DNA from 3 places in the Phytobacter cepae genome. Region 3 is predicted to be linked to each of the others. Evidence: predicted binding sites of a transcription regulator. Region 3 holds the regulator's gene; each other region holds the start of a gene.
What was found. The regulator PurR, encoded in region 3, represses purine synthesis genes. The targets are predictions, from matches to a motif close to CANGCAAACGTTTGCNTG.
Positions count from the first base shown of each region.

Region 1: a site for PurR is predicted at 2,632-2,649, ahead of cvpA (colicin V production protein). Genes of this name have one in related genera too.
Region 2: a site for PurR is predicted at 2,596-2,613, ahead of purM (phosphoribosylformylglycinamidine cyclo-ligase). Genes of this name have one in related genera too.

Region 1 covers NZ_CM135107.1:1,614,366-1,618,608, forward strand. Annotated here, with positions in the region: gene accD (acetyl-CoA carboxylase, carboxyltransferase subunit beta) at 1-435, shown strand, start outside; gene folC (bifunctional tetrahydrofolate synthase/dihydrofolate synthase) at 506-1,774, shown strand; gene dedD (cell division protein DedD) at 1,764-2,438, shown strand; gene cvpA (colicin V production protein) at 2,705-3,193, shown strand; gene purF (amidophosphoribosyltransferase) at 3,227-4,243, shown strand, end outside.
Region 2 covers NZ_CM135107.1:1,381,987-1,386,229, reverse strand. Annotated here, with positions in the region: gene ACUY4Q_RS06450 (DnaA inactivator Hda) at 1-272, opposite strand, end outside; gene uraA (uracil permease) at 368-1,657, opposite strand; gene upp (uracil phosphoribosyltransferase) at 1,815-2,441, opposite strand; gene purM (phosphoribosylformylglycinamidine cyclo-ligase) at 2,719-3,756, shown strand; gene purN (phosphoribosylglycinamide formyltransferase) at 3,753-4,243, shown strand, end outside.
Region 3 covers NZ_CM135107.1:2,910,742-2,914,984, reverse strand. Annotated here, with positions in the region: gene punC (purine nucleoside transporter PunC) at 1-394, opposite strand, end outside; gene punR (DNA-binding transcriptional activator PunR) at 509-1,420, shown strand; gene purR (HTH-type transcriptional repressor PurR) at 1,440-2,465, opposite strand; gene cydH (cytochrome bd-I oxidase subunit CydH) at 2,764-2,853, shown strand; gene ACUY4Q_RS13570 (MFS transporter) at 3,024-4,193, shown strand.

The sequences.
Region 1 (4,243 bases), 1.3 Mb from region 3:
GCTTCCGGTGGCGCACGTATGCAGGAAGCGCTGATGTCGCTGATGCAGATGGCGAAAACCTCTGCGGCGCTGGCGAAAATGCAGGAGCGCGGTCTGCCGTACATCTCCGTGCTGACCGACCCGACCATGGGCGGTGTTTCTGCAAGCTTTGCGATGCTGGGTGACCTCAACATCGCCGAGCCGAAAGCATTGATTGGCTTTGCCGGTCCGCGCGTTATCGAACAGACCGTGCGTGAGAAGCTGCCGGCAGGTTTCCAGCGCAGCGAGTTCCTGATTGAGAAGGGCGCGATCGATATGATCGTTCGCCGTGCAGAGATGCGCTTCAAGCTGGCAAGCGTGCTGGCGAAGCTGACCAATCAGCCAGCACCTGACCCGGATGCGCCGCGTGAAAGCGTGGTGGTGCCGCCGGTGCCGGATCAGGAAGCCGAAGCCTGATAATACCGAAGGGCAGTGCCATCGCGGCGCTGCCCTTTTGCTTTTACATCGTCGAAAACCTACGGGCATCATGGAAATTAAACGCAATTTGCAAGCCACGTCGCCCCTGGCCGCGTGGCTTTCTTATCTGGAAAACCTGCACAGTAAAACCATCGATCTGGGCCTTGAGCGCGTCAGTCAGGTTGCAGCGCGTCTTGATGTGTTGCGCCCGGCACCCTTTGTCTTCACCGTTGCAGGAACTAACGGCAAAGGCACTACCTGTCGCACCCTCGAGTCAGTGCTTCTCGCAGCGGGCTTTAGCGTTGGGGTTTACAGCTCTCCCCATCTGGTGCGCTACACCGAGCGCGTGCGCATTCAAAATGCGGAGCTGCCGGAAAGCGAGCACACCCGCGCCTTTGCTGAAATCGAAGCGGTACGCGGTGAAACATCGTTAACCTATTTTGAATACGGCACGTTATCCGCGCTGTGGCTGTTTAAACAGGCCGGGGTGGATGTAGTGATACTCGAAGTGGGCCTCGGCGGGCGTCTTGATGCCACCAATCTGGTGGATGCAAACGTGGCGGTCATCACCAGCATTGCCCTTGATCACACCGACTGGCTGGGGCCGGACCGCGAAAGTATCGGCCGTGAAAAAGCGGGCGTGTTCCGCAGCGGCAAACCTGCGGTGGTCGGTGAAAGTGAGATGCCGCACACCATCGCCGAGGTGGCGAACGAGAAGGGGGCGCAGCTCAGGCGTCGTGGCGTTGACTGGCAGTATGAGGTGCAGGGCGATAGCTGGTGCTTCAGGGACGCGCAAGGCGAATTAACCGGACTGCCGCTGCCTCAGGTTCCGCAACCGAATGCCGCGACGGCGCTGGCCGCCCTTCGTGCCAGTGGGTTAGCCGTGAGCGAACAGGCCATTCGTGACGGTATCGCCAGCGCAATTTTGCCAGGGCGCTTCCAGATTGTGGCTGAAAACCCGCGTCTTATTCTGGATGTGGCCCATAATCCTCATGCCGCGACGTACCTTGCCGGGCGCTTACGTGCAGAACCTAAAAAAGGGCGCGTGCTGGCGGTCATCGGTATGCTGCATGATAAAGACATCGCCGGGACGCTTGCCTGTCTGGAGCCGGTGGTCGATAGCTGGTATTGTGCCCCTCTGGAAGGGCCGCGTGGCGCAACCGCGCAGCAGTTGATTGCGCATCTGCCTGCGGGCAAAGAGTACCAGGATGTGGCTGCCGCCTGGCATGCGGCGATGGCAGAGGCGACAGCCGTAGATACCGTGCTGGTGTGTGGTTCATTCCACACGGTGGCGCATGTCATGGAAGCGATGGACGCGGGGAGAACCGGTGGCAAGTAAGTTTCAGAACCGTTTAATGGGCACCATTGTGCTGGTTGCGCTGGGGGTAATTATTCTTCCAGGGCTGCTGGACGGGCAGAAAAAACATTATCAGGATGAGTTCGCCGCGATCCCGCTGGTTCCTAAACCTGGCGATCGCGATGAACCGGATATGATGCCCGCCGCGACACAGGCGCTGCCTGCGCAGCCGCCTGAAGGTGCGGCAGAAGAGGTGCGGGCGGGCAATGCCGAAGCGCCATCGCTGGATGCTTCCCGTCAGGCTCTCAGTGGCACAACCAATCCGGATATCACGACACCAGCGCGCACCGAGCAGCCTAAAGCCGCAGACAAACCTCAGCCGAAGCCCCAACCGCCAAAACCGGTTGAGCAAGTAGCAACCACACAGCCTGCTGAACAACCTGCTGAGAAGCCTGCGCCGACCGGCAAAGCCTGGGTGGTGCAGTTGGGGGCGCTTAAGAACGCTGATAAAGTTACGGAAATTGTCGGCAAATTGCGCGGTGCGGGTTATCGCGTTTATACCTCGCCGACCACGCCTGTCCCGGGTAAAATAACCCGCATTCTGGTAGGGCCGGATGCCTCGAAAGAGAAACTCAAAGGTTCGCTGGGCGAGTTAAAGCAAATCTCAGGCCTCAACGGCGTGGTAATGAATTACAGCGCGAATTAATGCGCAGTTTTCCCCCTCACCCTAACCCTCTCCCCACAGCGGCGAGGGGATGGTTTGCCCCCTCTCCCTTGAGGGAAAGGCCGGGGTGAGGGGGTAAATACGAATTTAAAAACACGCCCGAAGAGGCTAAAGATTCGATGGCGTTGAAGATTTTTTCAACGCCATTTTTATTTACGCGCGGGAAGGAAATCCCTACGCAAACGTTTTCTTTTTCTGTTAGAATTCGCCCCGAACTGGACGACAGGGCGTTTAATCGTGGGACACATATGGTCTGGATTGATTACGCCATCATCGCGGTGATTGGTTTTTCCTGTCTGGTTAGCCTTATCCGTGGCTTTGTTCGTGAAGCGTTATCGCTGGTGACTTGGGGTTGTGCTTTCTTTGTTGCCAGTCATTACTACACTTACCTGTCAGTCTGGTTCACGGGCTTTGAAGATGAACTGGTTCGCAACGGAATCGCCATTGCGGCGTTGTTCATTGCGACATTGATCGTTGGCGCTATTGTTAACTTCGTCATTGGTCAACTTGTGGAAAAAACCGGCCTGTCAGGCACAGACAGGGTGTTGGGGATCTGTTTTGGTGCGCTACGTGGCGTGCTGATCGTCGCTGCCATTCTGTTCTTCCTTGATACCTTTACGGGCCTGTCGAAAAGTGACGACTGGCAGAAGTCGCAGTTTATCCCGCAGTTCAGTTTCATCATCAGATGGTTCTTTGACTATCTGCAAAGTTCGTCGAGTTTCTTGCCCAGGATATAAACCCTGAGATGTGGCTTAACGAGGAAATGACGTATGTGCGGTATTGTCGGTATCGCCGGTTTCATGCCGGTCAACCAGTCGATTTATGACGCGTTATCGGTGCTTCAGCACCGTGGCCAGGATGCCGCTGGCATCATTACTATTGATGCGAATAATTGTTTCCGTCTGCGTAAAGCAAATGGCATGGTTAACGATGTATTTGAAGCCCGCCATATGCAGCGTCTGCAGGGAAACATGGGTATCGGTCATGTGCGTTATCCGACCGCAGGGAGTTCAAGTGCGTCTGAGGCCCAGCCTTTTTACGTTAACTCCCCTTACGGCATCACACTTGCCCACAACGGCAACCTGACGAATGCTCATGAGCTGCGCACCAAACTGTTTGAAGAAAAGCGCCGCCACATCAACACCACCTCTGATTCTGAAATCCTGCTCAATATTTTCGCCAGTGAGCTGGACAACTTCCGCCATTACCCGCTGGAAGCAGACAACGTCTTCGCGGCTATTGCGGCAACCAATCGCCAGATTCGCGGCGCGTATGCCTGCATCGCAATGATCATCGGTCATGGCATGGTCGGCTTCCGCGACCCGAACGGCATTCGCCCGCTGGTATTGGGCAAGCGTGACCTGGGTGATGGCCGCACCGAATATATGATGGCGTCAGAAAGTGTGGCACTGGATACGCTGGGCTTTGAGTTCCTGCGTGATGTCGCCCCTGGCGAAGCCGTATACGTCACTGAAAAAGGGCAGCTCTTTACCCGCCAGTGTGCGGATAACCCGGTCTCCAACCCGTGCCTGTTCGAGTACGTCTATTTTGCACGCCCGGACTCTTTCATAGACAAAATTTCCGTCTACAGCGCGCGTGTCAATATGGGCACCAAGCTCGGCGAGAAAATTGCCCGTGAATGGGAGGATCTGGATATCGACGTGGTCATCCCGATCCCAGAGACCTCTTGCGACATCGCACTGGAAATGGCCCGCATCCTGGGTAAACCTTATCGCCAGGGCTTTGTGAAAAACCGCTACGTTGGCCGCACCTTTATCATGCCGGGT
Region 2 (4,243 bases), 1.5 Mb from region 3:
TCCATGACTTCAGGAACAAACCAGGTGCGCTTATCCAGTGGCACATAGCCCACCGCATCGCCGCGTGAAGAGAGTTCTGCACAGGCTGCATGCAGCAAATGGCTGCGGCCCGCGCCTTCGCGCGACCAAAAATAGATGTATCCGCTATGATCCTGGCGCAGGACATTTTGCAACGCCGCCAGTAAAGAAGGATTGTCGCCCGGCCAGAAACTCGCGAAAGTTTCATCGTCAGGGAGATAGAGTGGCAGGGAAAGCTGTGCCGGTGTGTTCAGACGTACCTCAACAGGGCTTAAATAAAACGCAGCGAGTTTACCATAAAACTGCGCTGCGTTTGAACCGGGCAAATGACCCGGTTTAAGGATGACGTTTAGTGGGGTTTCGCGTCGTTGTCATCGGCATCCAGTACCACCTCTTCCGGGCGCAGTACGCTGATTAGCTTGAAGATCAGACTCAGGCCCACGCCAACGATGGTCGCCAGCGCCATGCCTTTCAGCTCAGCGGCGCCAATGTGCACTTTCGCGCCACTCACGCCGATGATCAGAATCACGGAGGTCAGGATCAGATTTTGCGCTTTGCTGTAATCAACTTTGGATTCGATCAGTACGCGGATACCGGAGGCCCCGATGACCCCGTACAGCAGCAGAGAGACGCCGCCCATCACCGGAACCGGGATAATCTGAATCGCTGCCGCCAGTTTGCCCACACAAGAGAGCAGAATCGCAATGATCGCCGCACCGCCGATAACCCAGGTGCTGTAAACACGCGTGATCGCCATTACGCCGATGTTCTCCCCGTAGGTGGTGTTTGGCGTGGAGCCAAAGAAACCGGAGATCATGGTAGAGAAACCATTGGCAAACATCGAACGGTGCAGGCCAGGATCGCGAATCAAATCTTTTTTCACGATGTTCGCTGTCACCACCAGGTGGCCGACGTGTTCGGCGATAACCACCAGGGCCGCAGGTAAGATGGTGAAGATAGCGAACCATTCAAAACGCGGGGTGTAGAAGGTGGGCAATGCAAACCAGTGCGCCTGGGCAATCGGGGTGAAATCGACCACGCCCATGGCGAAGGAGAGTGCATAACCGGCCAGAACACCGATCAGAATCGGGATGATGGCCAGGAAGCCGCGGAACAGGACGGAGCCAAACACCGTCACACCCAGCGTTACCATCGAAATGATCACGGTTTTGGTATCCGCAGACTGACCGTCAGCAGGCAGCAGACCGGCCATACCGGCGGCCACACCGGCCAACTCAAGACCGATGACGGCAACGATTGCGCCCATTGCCGCAGGCGGGAACATCACGTCCAGCCAACCGGTGCCCGCTTTCTTCACGATAAACGCAACAATGCAGAACAGCGCGCCGCACATGATGAAGCCACCCAGCGCCACCTCATAGCCCAGTGGCAAAAGCAGCAGTACCGGGGAAATAAAGGCAAAACTGGAGCCAAGATAAGCAGGAATTTTCCCTTTGCAAATAAAGAGATACAGTAACGTACCCACCCCATTAAACAGCAACACGGTGGCCGGGTTAATGTGAAACAGGATTGGCACCAGCACGGTTGCGCCAAACATCGCGAACAAATGCTGCAAACTAAGCGGGATTGTCTGTAAAAGCGGCGGTCTTTCACTCACCCCGATAGCACGGCGCGTCATAGTGTTTTCCTCTGAATGTGATTCATGTGTTGTTAACGTTCCGCTCATCGTTCATCGCGCAGTTTTTGTGAACTGTGTGAGGAAATCAGGCGGATTCTGTTCTGGTTTACGCCAAAAAAAAGCCGACTTTCAAAGTCGGCTTTCGTTTTTAAAGCATTTACTTGGTACCAAAAATTTTGTCGCCGGCATCGCCGAGGCCAGGGATGATGTATCCGTGTTCGTTCAGGCCCTTATCAATCGACGCGGTGTACAGCTCAACGTCCGGGTGCGCTTTCTCCAGCGCGGCCACGCCTTCCGGTGCGGCAACCAGTACCAGAACTTTGATACTGTGGCAGCCCGCGTTTTTCAGCAGGTCGATGGTAGCAATCATAGAACCACCGGTCGCCAGCATCGGGTCAACGACCAGCGCCATACGCTCGTCGATATTAGAAACCAGTTTCTGGAAATAGGGTACCGGCTCCAGCGTCTCTTCGTTACGGTAAATACCGACAACGCTGATGCGTGCACTTGGCACATGTTCCAGTACGCCTTCCATCATGCCCAGACCCGCACGCAGAATCGGTACAACGGTAATTTTTTTGCCTTTGATTTGTTCAACTTCAACCGGGCCATTCCAGCCCTCGATCACGACGCGCTCTGTTTCCAGATCGGCAGTCGCTTCATAAGTCAGCAAGCTACCGACTTCTGAGGCGAGTTCACGAAAGCGTTTGGTGCTGATGTCATTTTCACGCATCAGGCCCAGCTTGTGTTTGACGAGTGGGTGTTTTACTTCCACGACCTTCATACTCTTCTCCTTCCCCAGAAAGGTGGTAGCCACAAAAAAAATCGCCGGATTATACCGCTTTTTTTCCGTTACGCTACAGAGACGGCGTTGATCCGGATCAAATAGACTGGAAAAGAGTATATCCTAAGAATCCTTCTCGCCCGGCAATAATGGACTCGCAAACGTTTGCCTGGGCTGTTAGAATTGCGCCGAATTTTATTTCTAAAACCTGATTAGTTCGGGTAACAGCCTGAAATATGACGGGTGAACCGCAAGCAAACGCGTGGGGACTCAAGCAGTGACCGATAAAACCTCTCTTAGCTACAAAGATGCCGGTGTTGATATTGACGCAGGCAATGCTCTGGTAGACCGAATCAAAGGCGTAGTGAAGAAAACTCGTCGTCCGGAAGTGATGGGCGGTCTGGGTGGCTTCGGCGCGCTGTGCGCATTGCCGCAAAAATATCGTGAGCCAGTTCTGGTTTCCGGCACTGACGGCGTGGGCACTAAACTGCGTCTGGCGATGGATCTGAAACGTCACGACAGCATCGGCATCGATCTGGTCGCTATGTGCGTCAACGATCTGGTGGTACAGGGTGCTGAGCCGCTGTTCTTCCTCGACTATTACGCGACGGGCAAACTGGATGTGGACACCGCCTCCAGCGTGATCACCGGTATCGCAGAAGGCTGCCTGCAGTCTGGCTGTGCGCTGGTTGGCGGCGAAACCGCTGAAATGCCGGGCATGTACCACGGTGAAGACTATGACGTGGCAGGCTTTTGTGTTGGCGTTGTGGAAAAATCAGAGATTATTGACGGGTCCAAAGTGGCTGACGGCGATGTGCTGATTGCCCTGGCCTCCAGCGGTCCACACTCCAATGGCTACTCGCTGGTGCGTAAAGTCATCGAAGTGAGCGGTTGTGACCCGGAAACGACCCAGCTTGAAGGTAAATCCCTCGCCGATCATCTGTTAACCCCGACCCGTATCTACGTGAAATCGATCCTCGAGCTGATTGCTAACGTTGATGTGCACGCAATTGCACACCTGACCGGTGGCGGCTTCTGGGAAAACATCCCACGTGTATTGCCGGACAACACCCAGGCCGTGATTGATGAATCCTCCTGGCAGTGGCCAGCCGTCTTCGACTGGCTGCAAACCGCGGGCAATGTGAGTCGTCACGAAATGTACCGCACCTTTAACTGCGGCGTCGGCATGGTGATTGCCCTGCCGGAATCAGAAGCGGATAAGGCTATCGCACTGTTGAATGCAAAAGGTGAAAACGCGTGGAGAATCGGTATTATCAAAGCCTCCGATTCCAGTGAACGTGTGGTCATTGAATGAAAAATATTGTGGTGCTCATTTCCGGTAATGGAAGCAATTTGCAGGCAATCATTGATGCCTGCAAACAAAAAAAGAGTCATGGCACCATCAGGGCAGTATTCAGTAATAAGGCCGATGCGTTCGGCCTTGAACGTGCGCGGGAAGCCAACATTCCCGCCCATGCCCTTCTCGCCTCTCAGTTCGCCAGCCGTGAAGGCTTCGATCGTGAACTGATGCAGGAAATTGATGCCTATGCCCCAGACCTCGTGGTGCTGGCGGGCTATATGCGCATCCTCAGCCCAGCATTTGTCGCCCATTACACCGGTCGTTTAATCAATATTCACCCTTCCCTGCTCCCGAAATATCCGGGGTTACATACCCACCGACAGGTGCTTGAGAATGGCGATGAAGTCCACGGTACCACCGTGCATTTTGTCACCGATGAATTGGACGGGGGTCCGGTGATTTTACAGGCACAAATCCCGGTGTTTGAGGGGGACTCGGAAGA
Region 3 (4,243 bases):
AAATACGGTTAGTCCGTTGTGCCGGGTAGTGGTCGGTAACCAGCGCCTGCCAGGTGACGGCGGCCGCACAAACGCCCACGGCCTGAATAAAGCGCAAAACCAGCAGCCAGCGGGCATCCTCTACCCAGATCATTCCCAGGCAGCCGAGGGCAAAGATGGCCAGGCCACTTAACAGTACCGGCTTACGCCCATAGCGATCGGACAAGGGCCCCCAAACCAGCTGCGCGACAGCAAATCCGGCAAGGAAGAGGCTCAGCGTCGCGCTGACCACGGCGGCAGAAGTGTGCAAATCTTGCTGAATATTGGCGAAGGCAGGGAGGTACATGTCCGTTGCGAGGAAGCCGAGTACGCTTAATCCCGCCAGCCAGACTAAAAATCCTTTTCCTGGTTGCATGGTAAAAATCTCTTTCTTGTGCAGGTAAACAGGGAAACAGAGTCTAGGGAGTGTAACTTCGGTTGTGAACCGCTAATATTTGCGAATGGGTTTCAAAATTTTTGCAGGCAAAATATGTGGTCAGAATATTCTCTTGAAGTCGTCGACGCAGTGGCTCGCAATGGTAGCTTTAGCGCGGCCGCGCAGGAGCTGCATCGTGTGCCCTCTGCGGTCAGTTATACGGTGCGCCAACTGGAAGAGTGGCTCGCCGTTGCGCTTTTTGAACGTCGTCATCGCGATGTAGAACTCACCCCCGCCGGGGTGCTGTTTTTAAAAGAAGGGCGCTCTGTTATCAAAAAAATGCAGATCACCCGCCAGCAATGTCAACAAATTGCCAATGGCTGGCGTGGTCAACTGGCCATTGCTGTCGACAATATCGTCAAGCCTGAACGAACCCGGCAGATGATTGTTGATTTCTATCGCCATTTTAGCGATGTCGAACTGTTGGTGTTCCAGGAAGTATTTAACGGCGTTTGGGACGCATTGGCAGATGGCCGCGTGGAACTGGCCATCGGGGCGACGCAGGCGATACCCGTCGGGGGGCGCTATACCTTTCGGGATATGGGCATGCTGAGCTGGAAATGTGTAGTGGCGAGTCATCACCCGCTGGCCGGGATGAAGGCACCTCTCAGTGACGATACCTTGCGCAACTGGCCTTCGCTGGTGCGTGAAGATACCTCACGCTCTCTGCCGAAACGCATAACCTGGCTGCTGGATAACCAGAAACGGGTTGTGGCCCCGGATTGGGAATCGTCCGCCGCCTGCCTCTCTGCGGGATTGTGTGTTGGCATGGTGCCGGCACATTTTGCGCGCCCCTGGCTGGACAAAGGAGAGTGGGTGGCGCTGGAGCTTGAAAATCCTTTCCCGGACGCGGCCTGTTGCCTGACCTGGCAGCAAAACGAAGCTTCACCGGCGTTAAACTGGCTGCTGAGTTATTTGGGGGATAGTGAAACGCTGAATCGGGAGTGGTTGTGGGAGCAGGATTGACCCGCTCCCCTTGCAGAGATTAACGGCGATAATCGCGGAATGGACCATCCGCCACCGAACGACGCTCGATCAGTCGCGGATGGACTTCAATAGACTGGGAGACCTCACGTTTGTTAACGATACGGTCGAGCAGCATATTGAATGCCGTTTCACCCAGCGAATCCTTTGGCTGATGGATAGTGGTCAGCGACGGGGTAAAGTAGCGTGAGTTGCGCACGTTATCGTAACCGATCACCGAAATATCCTGTGGCACACGCAGGCCCATTTCGTCTGCTGCACAGAGGGCGCCCATCGCCATGATATCGCCACCGCAGAAAACAGCGGTGGGGCGGGATGGCTGGGTGAGAATTTGTTGCATGGCGCGATAACCGGACTCCGGTTCGAAATCGCCCTGAACAATCCAGTTTTCCGCTACGCTGATATGCGCTTCTTCCATCGCTTTCATAAAGCCAGCCAGTCGGCCTGCACCGGTATTACGCTCAAGCGGTCCTGGGATGACGCCAATGTCACGATGACCGCGTTCGACCAGATAACGCCCGGCCATGTAGCCGCCTTCAAACGCATTATCGATGACGGTGTCGGTAAAATCGGCTTTAGCTTCACCCCAGTCCATGACCACCATCGGAATATGGCGGTACTCGCCAAGCATAGTCAGCAGGGATTCCGGGTACTCTGAACACATCACCAGTAAACCATCAACGCGCTTTTGCGCCATCATCGACAGGTAGGCGCCTTGTTTTTCAAAATTGTTCCAGGCGTTACCCAAAATGAGGGTATAGCCTTTCTGGAAACAGTTCTTCTCAACGGCTTCGATTATCTCGGCAAAATAGGCCGCTTCGCTGCTGGTGGCCAGCAAACCGATGGATTTTGTGTGATTCACCTTCAGGCTACGGGCGACGGCACTCGGCGAGTAGTGAAGCTCCTTAATGGCCGCCCACACAGCATTACGCGTCTCTTCAGCGACGAAACGGGTTTTGTTAATAACATGTGATACGGTTGTGGTGGAAACGTTTGCTCGCTTCGCTACGTCTTTGATCGTTGCCATCAGATGTCACTCCATGCCATATCATAAGCTCCTGAAAATGCTAAAGGTAAACGTTTGCCTGCCTTCACCCTTTCACCGCGCGATGTACTGTTTTACGCCGGGAAAAAGACATTGGACGTCAGGAGGGGAGTCAATGGCCGGTACGCTAATAAATTTAGCGTCGAATTTTGTCTTATCTTGACCAAAAGGGGAAGCGCTAAAACGTATATCAATCTAAATCCTGCAAGATTTTTACGTTTATTTGTGCAAAAATGCGCTACCTCACTTTTTATGGGGTAATAGGAAAGGAGAAAAATTGATGAGCACCGACCTGAAGTTTTCTTTAGTGACGACTGTCATTGTGCTGGCCCTGATTGTTGCGGGTGCGATGACGGCGGCTCTGCACTGAGTTACCCCGAGGGAGAGTTCTCTCCCTCGCTGTTTTCTTCTTCTATTATCCCGAATTCAGCAATACTCTTTTCGCGTTTCACTCTCTTCTGTTTTTTGTGAACGCTGTCATACTTTTGACTTCTGTGACGGTGTCGGCCAACGACACGGCATTTCCGGAGTCAATAAATCATGAAAGTAAATTATCCACTGCTTGCCCTGGCGATAGGCGCTTTTGGCATCGGTACCACCGAGTTTTCCCCGATGGGACTGCTGCCCGTCATTGCACGGGGTGTCGATGTATCGATTCCGGCAGCGGGAATGCTGATCAGTGCCTATGCCATAGGTGTCATGGTGGGGGCCCCCCTTATGACGTTGCTGCTTTCCCATCGCGCGCGGCGTAATGCACTGATTTTTTTGATGGCAATCTTTACGCTTGGCAATGTGTTGTCCGCCATCTCGCCTGATTACACCACGCTCATGCTGTCGCGCATTATTACCAGTCTCAATCATGGCGCATTCTTTGGACTGGGTTCGGTGGTTGCCGCAAGCGTAGTGGCAAAAGAGAAGCAGGCCAGTGCGGTTGCCACCATGTTCATGGGGCTGACGATTGCTAATATCGGCGGGGTGCCGGCGGCGACATGGCTCGGTGAAACCATTGGCTGGCGGATGTCATTCCTTGCCACAGCGGGCCTTGGCATTATTGCGATAGTCAGCCTGTATCTCTCCTTGCCAAAAGGTAATGCCGGAGAGCGACCCGATGTACGTAAAGAACTCTCCGTACTGATGCGTCCGCAGGTGGTATCCGCTTTGATGACAACCGTACTGGGCGCCGGGGCGATGTTTACGCTTTATACCTATATCTCGCCTGTACTGCATGATATAGCCGACGCAGGACCCGCATTTATTACCGCAATGCTGGTGCTTATTGGCGTAGGGTTCTCTTTGGGGAATTATCTGGGTGGCAAGCTGGCTGACCGTTCCGTGACCGGAACCCTGAAAGGTTTCTTGCTGTTATTGATTGCCATCATGTTGGCGATCCCCTGGCTTGCACGCAGTGAAGTTGGCGCGGCGATCGGCATGGTTGTATGGGGTGCTGCCACCTTCGCGATTGTGCCGCCCCTACAGATGCGGGTTATGCGTGTCGCGCATGAAGCACCCGGTCTCTCTTCTTCAGTCAATATCGGCGCGTTCAACCTGGGAAATGCGCTGGGGGCAGCAGCGGGGGGCGCGGTGATTTCAGGTGGTCTCGGCTATGTTTTTGTTCCGGTAACCGGGGCGGTGATTGCCGGGATGGCATTACTGCTGGTGCTGTTGTCCGGTCGCGGTGCGGCTAATCCAGCCTGTGCGACCGCTGAATAAATAAAAAGCAGGAGGTTTACCCTCCTGCTTTTTACCTGCGTTTCAGGGTT